Regions from separate parts of the Streptomyces sp. NPDC001204 genome, predicted to be linked through region 2. Evidence: riboswitches for the same ligand, from Rfam matches in the RefSeq annotation. Region 2 holds a riboswitch; each other region holds the start of a gene.
What was found. A riboswitch is a leader RNA that binds a small molecule or an ion and turns the genes downstream of it on or off. The one in region 2 is predicted to bind cyclic di-AMP.
Positions count from the first base shown of each region.

Region 1: another riboswitch for cyclic di-AMP. It lies ahead of ACWC91_RS30335 (M23 family metallopeptidase); the one in region 2 lies ahead of ACWC91_RS20615 (LysM peptidoglycan-binding domain-containing protein).
Region 3: another riboswitch for cyclic di-AMP. It lies ahead of ACWC91_RS09295 (M23 family metallopeptidase); the one in region 2 lies ahead of ACWC91_RS20615 (LysM peptidoglycan-binding domain-containing protein).
Region 4: another riboswitch for cyclic di-AMP. It lies ahead of ACWC91_RS11100 (NlpC/P60 family protein); the one in region 2 lies ahead of ACWC91_RS20615 (LysM peptidoglycan-binding domain-containing protein).

Region 1 is NZ_JBSFJL010000028.1:17,970-20,157, forward strand. Features, by position in the region: gene ACWC91_RS30335 (M23 family metallopeptidase) at 44-1,102, opposite strand; cyclic di-AMP (ydaO/yuaA leader) riboswitch at 1,114-1,270, opposite strand; tRNA gene ACWC91_RS30340 (tRNA-Met) at 1,501-1,574, opposite strand; gene ACWC91_RS30345 (dihydrofolate reductase family protein) at 1,674-2,188, opposite strand, start outside.
Region 2 is NZ_JBSFJL010000014.1:82,958-85,145, reverse strand. Features, by position in the region: gene ACWC91_RS20620 (LysM peptidoglycan-binding domain-containing protein) at 1-535, shown strand, start outside; cyclic di-AMP (ydaO/yuaA leader) riboswitch at 718-885, shown strand; gene ACWC91_RS20615 (LysM peptidoglycan-binding domain-containing protein) at 890-1,612, shown strand; gene eno (phosphopyruvate hydratase) at 1,861-2,188, shown strand, end outside.
Region 3 is NZ_JBSFJL010000005.1:112,375-114,562, reverse strand. Features, by position in the region: gene ACWC91_RS09300 (HPr family phosphocarrier protein) at 9-290, shown strand; gene ACWC91_RS09295 (M23 family metallopeptidase) at 482-1,225, opposite strand; cyclic di-AMP (ydaO/yuaA leader) riboswitch at 1,238-1,398, opposite strand; gene ACWC91_RS09290 (M16 family metallopeptidase) at 1,632-2,188, opposite strand, start outside.
Region 4 is NZ_JBSFJL010000006.1:158,723-160,910, reverse strand. Features, by position in the region: gene ACWC91_RS11105 (bifunctional [glutamine synthetase] adenylyltransferase/[glutamine synthetase]-adenylyl-L-tyrosine phosphorylase) at 1-788, opposite strand, end outside; cyclic di-AMP (ydaO/yuaA leader) riboswitch at 1,119-1,298, shown strand; gene ACWC91_RS11100 (NlpC/P60 family protein) at 1,307-2,188, shown strand, end outside.

The DNA.
Region 1 (2,188 bases), on a different contig from region 2:
CCGGTCTCACAGGCTCGTCAAGGGTGTGACCGGTCCGTGTTCGTCAGGGGGTGATGCCCTTGCCGCGCAGCCACGCCAGCGGGTCGACCCCGGTGGACTCGCCGCCCGGGTGTACCTCCAGGTGGAGGTGGGGCCCGGTGACGTTGCCGGTGGCGCCCACACGGCCGATCACGTCGCCCGTGCTGACCTTCTGGCCGACGCTGACGCTGATCGACGACTGGTGGCAGTACCACAGCTCGGTGCCGTCCTCGAGGGTGAGGATCGTGCGGTAGCCGTAGGAGCCGGCCCAGCCGGCCTCGGTGATGGTGCCGGTGTGGATCGCCTTGAGCAGGGTGCCCGTGGGCGCGGCGAAGTCGAGGCCGGTGTGGTAGCCGGAGGACCACATGGAACCGGCCTGACCGAAGGTGGAGGTGAGCGTGTACGAGGAGGTGGGCAGCGCGTACTGCTTGGCCAGTTCGGCCAGCCGGGCCTCCTCGGCCTTCCGCGCGGCCTCCTCGGCCTTCCGCTTGGCCTCCTCCTCCGCCTTCTTCTTCTCGGCGGCGGCCTTGGCCTCGGCCGTCTCCCGCGCCTTCGCCGCCTCCTGGGCGGCCTTCTTGGCGACGGCGGCCTCGGCATCGGCCTGGGCCTTGGCCTCGATCTGGACCTGCTGCTGCTCGGCCTGCGCCATGATCCGGTTGCGCAGCACCTCGCCGGCGTCCGAGGTGCCCTCCTCGGCCTCGGCGGCGGACACGCCGACGCCGCTGAGCGCCGTCGCCGAGCCCACGGGGTCGGCGTTGGAGGAGTCGTCGAACAGGGAGCCCACGGAGGGCAGGTCGGGCAGCGAGATGGACACCGGCGGCTTGCCGCTGTTGGCGCTCGCCATGCCGCCCGCGCCGACGGCGGCGATGACGCCGACACCGAGAACGGTGGAGCTGCGGGCGAGTCCGCCGCCGCGCTGCTTGGCGACACGGTGCCGGCCGCGCACGGGACGGATGGTCTCCGCGGTGGGGTTCCACTCCTCCCAGGGGCCCTCGCCGGCGCGGCGGCTGTCGTAGCCGAAGGTCTCTCCGTGCTGCCGGCTCGGCGCGAACGGGGCTTCCGGAGCAGGCGGGTTGGACGCCACGAAGGCGCACTCCTTTCCTTCCGTCTCGCCTACCGGGTTAGCTGACGGGTTCGGAGCGGGAAGGTCTCCTACGCGCGTAAACAAGCCGTGCGTACACGGCGGTTACGCTCGATTCACCCCAAGTTGGTGGTTCCCCGGTTCCCTTGCGGGATTCGGCGTGCGCGCACGGAGCCGCCTCTTGTGACGGCTGGGACGACCGTGCTGCGTTATCGAACGTTAATAGACTCGGGGCTCGGATTCCAAGCCGTTCGACTTGATCGCTAAACCTTCCGGCACGACCTTACGGTCCATGACCACCGAAAACCGGGCGAGTTGCCCGCATCGCGGAGGAGAGTCGTGTGTCCGCGAAACACTCAGGGCCGGAATCCATTGATCGGATTCCGGCCCTGAGCCTTCAGTAGCGGGGACAGGATTTGAACCTGCGACCTCTGGGTTATGAGCCCAGCGAGCTACCGAGCTGCTCCACCCCGCGCCGTTGTGACACCAGTATATGCCATCCGGAAGGCTGCTCGCACCCACCTCACCTCCCACCGCCCGTCACACGGTTCCCGGGCGTACGGGGAGGTCCCGCTCAGCCGAGCAGATGGCGGTTCGGCTCCCTGGCCCGCTCCTCGAACTCCGGCACCACGACGACGTCCGCGCCACCGGCCGCCAGCACCCCGGTCCCGTCGGCGCCCTCGACGAACGTGTCCGGCTCCCGCCACGCCGTCACCACCCGTCGCACCCCGGCGTCCAGAATCAGCCGGGCGCACGGACGCGGCCGGGAGGCGCGGCGGGCGCACGGCTCCAGGCTGCTGTACACCGTGGCGTCCGGCAGTCGCGGATCCGCCGGGTCGACCTTGGCCAGCGCCGCCTCCTCCGCGTGCACGACCGGGTCGCCGCCCTCCCGCGAGTACCCGCGGGCGAGTTCGGTCCCGTCGGCGGCGACCACCACGGCGCCCACGCTGAACGCGGTCCGGGACGGCGGGCACTGGGCCGCCAGCTCGCAGGCGAGCCGGAGCCAGTGCCGGTCCGCGGGCACGGCGCGGCCGGCGGTGCCGGGAGCGGTGGGCTCGTAGCGCACGAGGACGACGTCCTCGATGGTCC
Region 2 (2,188 bases):
GTCGGATGTCGACCCTGGTTCGACCGATTCCTCCGGCTCGTCGGTCGCGTCCCCCACCACGTCCTCCCCTTCGCCGTCCTCGCCCGCCAAGAAGGGCGAGCAGGCCGAGTCCGACGCGTCCTCCGATGTCGCGGCGGGCGGGTCGCAGTCGCCCGCCGCCTCGCCCTCGGTCACGGCGCAGCCGGACTACACGGACAACTCGTGGCAGGTCGGCGGCACTTCGGCCCTGGTCGACACCGGCGCACTCAGCGGTGGGCGGCACCGCGGCGGCAGTGCCGTCGAGGACCCGGCCGACAGCCACTCGACCGCCTCCTCCGGCCGTCACGCCTCCCGTGGTGGCTCCGCGCGCGCCGTCGTCGCCGACTCCTACACCGTCCGCGCCGGCGACTCCCTCGAGTCCATCGCCGACTCCCTTGACCTCCCGGGCGGATGGGACGCGCTGTACGCGGCGAACAAGGGGGCGATCGGGTCCGACCCGAATCACATCTCCGCCGGTCAGACCCTGAATGTCCCTACCGAAACGCCCCAAAAGTAGGCGGAGTTCACGCCACGCTTCGCGCTGAATGTCCCATTCGGGGAAAGTGTGGGATGAGTCTCAGAAGCCCTGATCGTCTTTGGAATTCGGCGAAGCGCATGCCTACGGTCGTGACCGCTCGTCACCGCGAGCCCCGGCTGCCGCAACGCCGAATCCTGCCAGCGGCCGCACGGGAACAGTCGTCGCGTCAAGCGCCGTGGGCAGGAGCGGGGGACCCAAGGTAAGTGCCGCGCCGGGCAGTTGACCGGAGCGGCTAGGGGTGGAGCCGTGCCTCGTGTACGAGGCACGGCCGGGCAACTCAACCGGCCCGAACCCGACAGCTCACCTCGCAGGCGTCGGTGAGGGGATCCATCCATGCTGTTCTCCAGCAAGGGCAAGCACCGCCGTACGTCCAGGACCACCCGTGTCATCGCGCTCGCCGGTGTCGCCGGCGCCGCAGTCGCCGCCCCGCTGATGGCGGTCGGCAACGCCTCCGCCGCCACCGCCTCCGAGTGGGACGCGGTCGCCCAGTGCGAGTCCGGCGGCAACTGGTCCATCAACACCGGCAACGGCTTCTACGGCGGCCTCCAGTTCACCAACTCCACCTGGGCCGGGTACGGCGGCACCGCCTACGCGTCGCGCGCCGACCTGGCCTCCAAGTCGCAGCAGATAACCGTCGCCGAGAAGGTCCTCGCGGGCCAGGGCAAGGGCGCCTGGCCGGTCTGCGGCAAGGGCCTGTCCGGCGCCGCCTACACCGGCAGCGCCCCCTCGTCCTCCTCCTCGTCGGCGTCGGCGTCTTCCTCTTCGTCGTCGTCGAGCGGCAGCTCCGCCAAGAGCACCACCACCCGCTCGACCGAGCAGCAGGCCGCCAACCGCTCCGCGACGCGCCCCGCCCCGAGCAGGACCGTCACCACGCCCAACGGCGAGAAGGTCAAGAAGGGCGACGGCGAGTACAAGGTGGTCTCCGGCGACACCCTCAGCTCCATCGCCGCCGAGCACGGCGTCCAGGGCGGCTGGAAGAAGCTGTTCGAGCTGAACAAGAACATCATCGACAACGCCGACCTCATCTACCCGGGCCAGCAGCTCCACCTGAAGTAAGGGCCCGTACCGCCCTTCATGGGCCCCCGCCCCGGCGTGTTCCCCCCTACGCGCCGGGGCGGGTTCTTTTCGTCTCCCGCACACCCGGCCGTTCCCGAACCTTCCCCTTCCCTTTGTTCCGAGCGGGAACAAAGGGTACCGTCACTCTGTCCACGAGGCGGTCGGTCGGCCGGTCGCCGCCCCGGGACGGTTAGGCTCTAGGCGCAAGGCTCACGCCCCGCACTTCCAGCGTCACATCCCAGAAGGAGATGCTCGTGCCGTCCATCGACGTCGTCGTAGCCCGGGAAATCCTGGACTCCCGAGGCAACCCCACGGTCGAGGTCGAGGTCGGCCTCGACGACGGCAGCACCGGTCGTGCCGCCGTCCCCTCCGGCGCCTCCACCGGTGCCTTCGAGGCCATCGAGCTCCGTGACGGCGACCCCAACCGCTACCAGGGCAAGGGCGTCGAGAAGGCCGTCCTCGCCGTGATCGAGCAGATCGGCCCGGAGCTCGTCGGTTACGACGCCACCGAGCAGCGCCTGATCGACCAGGCCATGTTCGACCTGGACGCCACCGACAACAAGGGCTCGCTGGGCG
Region 3 (2,188 bases), on a different contig from region 2:
AGCAACACATGGCTGAGCGCCGCGTCAACGTCGGCTGGGCCGAGGGCCTCCACGCCCGCCCCGCCTCCATCTTCGTCCGGGCCGCCACGGCCGCAGGCATCCCCGTGACGATCGCCAAGGCCGACGGGACGCCCGTCAACGCGGCCTCCATGCTGGCCGTGCTCGGCCTCGGCGCCGAGGGCGGCGAAGAGGTCGTCCTGGCCTCCGACGCCGACGGCGCGGACGCCGCGCTGGACCGGCTGGCCAAGCTGGTCGCCGAGGGTCTCGGGGAGCTTCCCGAGACCGTCTGACCGGCAGGACCGGTCCAGCGCCGAAGCCGTGCCGCCCGGATCGGGTGGCACGGCTTCGGCGTGCCCGGCGGGGCCCCGGAACACCGGAACACCGGAACGGAACACGGAGGGGGACACCGGAAGCCCCGGCTCGGGAGCCGGGGCTTCGGGAGTGTCGCGTGGCGCGCCGGGCGGTGCGCCGGCGCGGCGGGTCAGACGTTGACGCCGTGCTTGCGGAGGTAGGCCACGGGGTCGACGTCGGAGCCGTAGTCCGGGGACGTACGGGCCTCGAAGTGCAGGTGCGGTCCGGTGACGTTGCCGGTCGCGCCGGACAGGCCGATCCGCTGGCCCGGGACGACCTGCTGGCCCACCGAGACCCCGATGGACGACAGGTGCCCGTACTGGGTGTACATGCCGTCGGCCATCCTGATCACGACCTGGTTGCCGTACGCCCCGCCCCAGCCGGTCTCGACGACGGTGCCGATGCCGACCGCGTGGACGGTGGTGCCGCTCGCGGCGTGGAAGTCGATGCCGGTGTGGGCGCCGGAGGACCACAGGGAGCCGCCGGTGCGGTAGCCGGTCGATATGTACGAGTCGAGGATCGGCGTCACGAAGGCGTTGAGACGCTCGCGCTCCGCCTCGCGGGCGGCGCGCGCCTTGGCCTCGCGCTCCTCCGCGGCCTTCTTGCGCGCGGCCTCCTCGGCCTGCTTGCGCGCGGCGGCCCTGTGCTGGGCGACGGCCTGGGCGTCGATCTTCTCGGCGACACTGTCGCCGATGGTGACGACCGGGGTGAGGCCGGTGTCCTCGGGGGCGGGGGCCTCCGCGGCGAGGGCCGGGGCGGCGAGGGTGCCGATGACGCCGGTGGTGGCCAGGGCCGCGACGCCCGCCGCGCGGGCGGTGGTGCGGTGCATCCGGCTCGGCCGGCGGTGCTTCCCGGCGGCGCGGGTGAACGCCATGGAGACGTGGGTCCTTTCCTTCCCTGTCGCCTACCGGGTTAGCTGACGGGTTCGGAGCAGGAAGGTCTCCTACGGCCCCCTCGCGGCGTGCGCGGGTGTCCGATTCACCCCAGGGACGGTGGGTCCCCGGCTCCCCTGGCTCACGCCGTACGGGGACTCGGCGATGACTGTCCGGTGCCGCGGACGCGGCGCACTGCCCGACGAACAGCCGGACCGACGCTAAACGGGGCCGCTTTCAATTCCCAAACGGATCAGAAGTTTTGTAGCGCATACCACAGGGCAGACAGGCAACCTCCCCCTCAATTCGGACATCGTGGGGCCCTGGTGACGCTTCGGTCACCAGGGCCCCACGTGCGCGTGTGCCGTTCGTCGCGCGTGCGACGGCGGCGGCAACGAGGTGCTACCGCTACTCGGCCGCGACGACGGTGACCCGGCCGGCGCCCAGGGCCTCGACCGGCTCCCTGATCTGCGCCGCGTCACCGACGAGGACCGTCACCAGCCGGTCCACCGGGAACGCGTTGACGACGGCCGCGGTCGCCTCCACCGTGCCGGTCGCGGCGAGCTGCTGATAGAGCGTCGCCTGGTAGTCGTCGGGCAGGTGCTGCTCGACCTGGTCGGCGAGCGTGCCGGCCACGGCGGCGGCCGTCTCGTACTTCAGCGGCGCCACGCCGACGAGGTTCTGCACGGCGACGTCCCGCTCGGCGTCGGTGAGACCCTCGGCGGCGAGCTTGCGCAGCACCGTGAACAGGTCGTCCAGGGCCGGGCCGGTGTTCGGGGTGTCGACCGAGCCGCTGATGGCGAGCATCGCGGCGCCCGACCCGTCGGGGGCCGAGCGCAGCACCTGGCCGAACGCCCGCACCCCGTAGGTGTATCCCTTCTCCTCGCGCAGGACGCGGTCCAGGCGGGAGGTGAGGGTGCCGCCGAGGCAGTAGGTGCCGAGCACCTGGGCGGCCCACACGCGGT
Region 4 (2,188 bases), on a different contig from region 2:
TCGACCGGCCAGATCGAGCCCTCCACGGTCGTCTCGGAGCAGATCCGCATCATGTGCGAGGCGAGCCGGGTCGCGGCGCGCAGGGCCTTGACCTCGTCGGCGCCGTCCTCGGCCTCACCGACGAAGATCACGTCGACGTCGGAGACGTAGTTGAGTTCGTGGCCGCCGCACTTGCCCATCGCGATCACCGCGAGCCGGCACAGCGCGTCGTCCTCGGGCGCGGCGGCCCGCGCGAGCCGGAGCGCGGCACGCAGGGTGGCGGTGGCGAGGTCGGCGAGCTCGGCCGCGGTCTCGGCGACATCCGTGGTGCCGCACACGTCGCGGGCGGCGATGGACAGCAGGCAGCGCCGGTAGGCGACGCGGAGCCCGACCGGGTCGGCGGCGTCGGCGAGCCCGTGCTCGAACTCCTCGACCCCCGGGTGCAGGTCGCGCGGCTCGTAGGTGACCAGCGCCCGCCAGTCGCCCGCGTGCCGGGCGAGGTGGTCGCCGAGCGCGGTGGAGGCGCCGAGCACACCGAGCAGCCGGTCGCGCAGCGGTTTGGCCGCTATCAGCGTGTCGAGCAGCTCGCGGCGGGCCTTGGACCCCGGCTGCGCCTCCAGCAGCCGGACCAGCCCGCCCAGCGCGAGATCCGGGTCGGCGGTGGCGCCCAGCGCCTCCAGCAGCACCGGATCGTCCCGGAGCGGCGCGAGGTCCGGCCCGTCCAGCAGCCGCTCGGCGTCCGAGGCATGGATGAAGCCGTGCCGCAGCAGCCGCGTGAAGGTACTGCTCCTGCGCCCCGGCGCCGTCATCCCGGCCTCCCGTCGGATCAAGCCCGTCCTGGCCAGAGCCTATCCGGACTCCCGGGCCGGAGCCCTGACGGCGGTCCAGCTTTCCGCACGGTCAGAGGCCGGACGCACCCCCTGTCACCCCTTCCGCGCTGGGGGCGGCCCCTGCGACACCGACAGGTACTCCTTCAGCCAGAAGTCCGAAAAGCATCGGAGTGCAGGCATCCGTATGCGCACCGTGAAAGTCACGAAAACGTAGCGGACATATCACGCACCAACCTTCACAGCAGTCACAAGCGTTGGCTAGCGTGCCCGGCGGGCACCCCGTACCCCGCCGGCGAGCAACGCCGGGACGGGTGGCCTGCGCCGAGTCCGGTGCGCCTCACGGCCGCCGGAGCCGGGGACCCACGCATCCCTGGGGTGAATCGGTCCCGTTCACGCGTCCCCCACGGCGCGCACGGGACGGTAGGGCAGCCCTTCCGACCACCCGCCCGAACCCGACAGCTAACCCGGTAGGCGGTCTACGGAAGGAGGCGCCACCCTTGGCGTCGCACCGCAAAGCCCGGACCACGTCCACCCGGATCGCCGGACTGCGCACGTCCCCGGCCCTCGGTCTGACGACCGCGGCCCTCACCTCCGTGGCACTGCTGTCCCAGACGGCGAACGCCGCGCCCGCACAGCCCCGGAAGCCCAGCCTCGAAGAGGTGCAGAAGAGAGTCGACGACCTCTACCACCAGGCCGGGGTGGCCACCGAGAGGTACAACGCGGCCAAGGAGAAGACCACCACGCAGCGCAAACGCGTGAACGGCCTCCTCGACGACGTGGCGAAGCGCACCGCGAAGCTGAACGAGGCGCGGCGCGAGCTCGGCTTGTTCGCAGCCGCCCAGTACCGCACGGGAGGGATCTCCGGTACCGCGACGCTGCTGCTCGCGAAGGATCCCCAGCAGTACTTCGACCAGGACCATCTGATGAGCCAGCTCACCGAGCGGCAGAAGAAGGCCGTCGACGACTACCGGACCGCACAGCTCTCGACGACGAGGAAGCGTACCGAGGCGACGAAGGTCCTGGAGTCGCTGACCACCTCGCAGAACGATCTGAGGACCAGCAAGGTCGACGTCCAGAAGAAGCTCAGCGAGGCACGCCATCTGCTGTCGACGCTGACCGCCGAGGAGAAGGCGCGGCTGGCGGCGATCGAGAAGAAGAAGCAGGAGCTCGCCCGGCAGAAGGCCGCGGAGCTGGCCCGCAAGCAGGCGGCGGAGGCGAAGGCGGCGGCGCAGAAGCGCGAGCAGGAGCAGGCGGCCCAGAGCTCCGACGCGAAAGCGAGCAGCGGAACGGGCACGGGAGCGGACACGAGCGCGGGCGCCGGATCGAGCACGGGCGCGGGCACGAGCGCGGATGCCGGATCGAGCACCGGCTATGCCGCC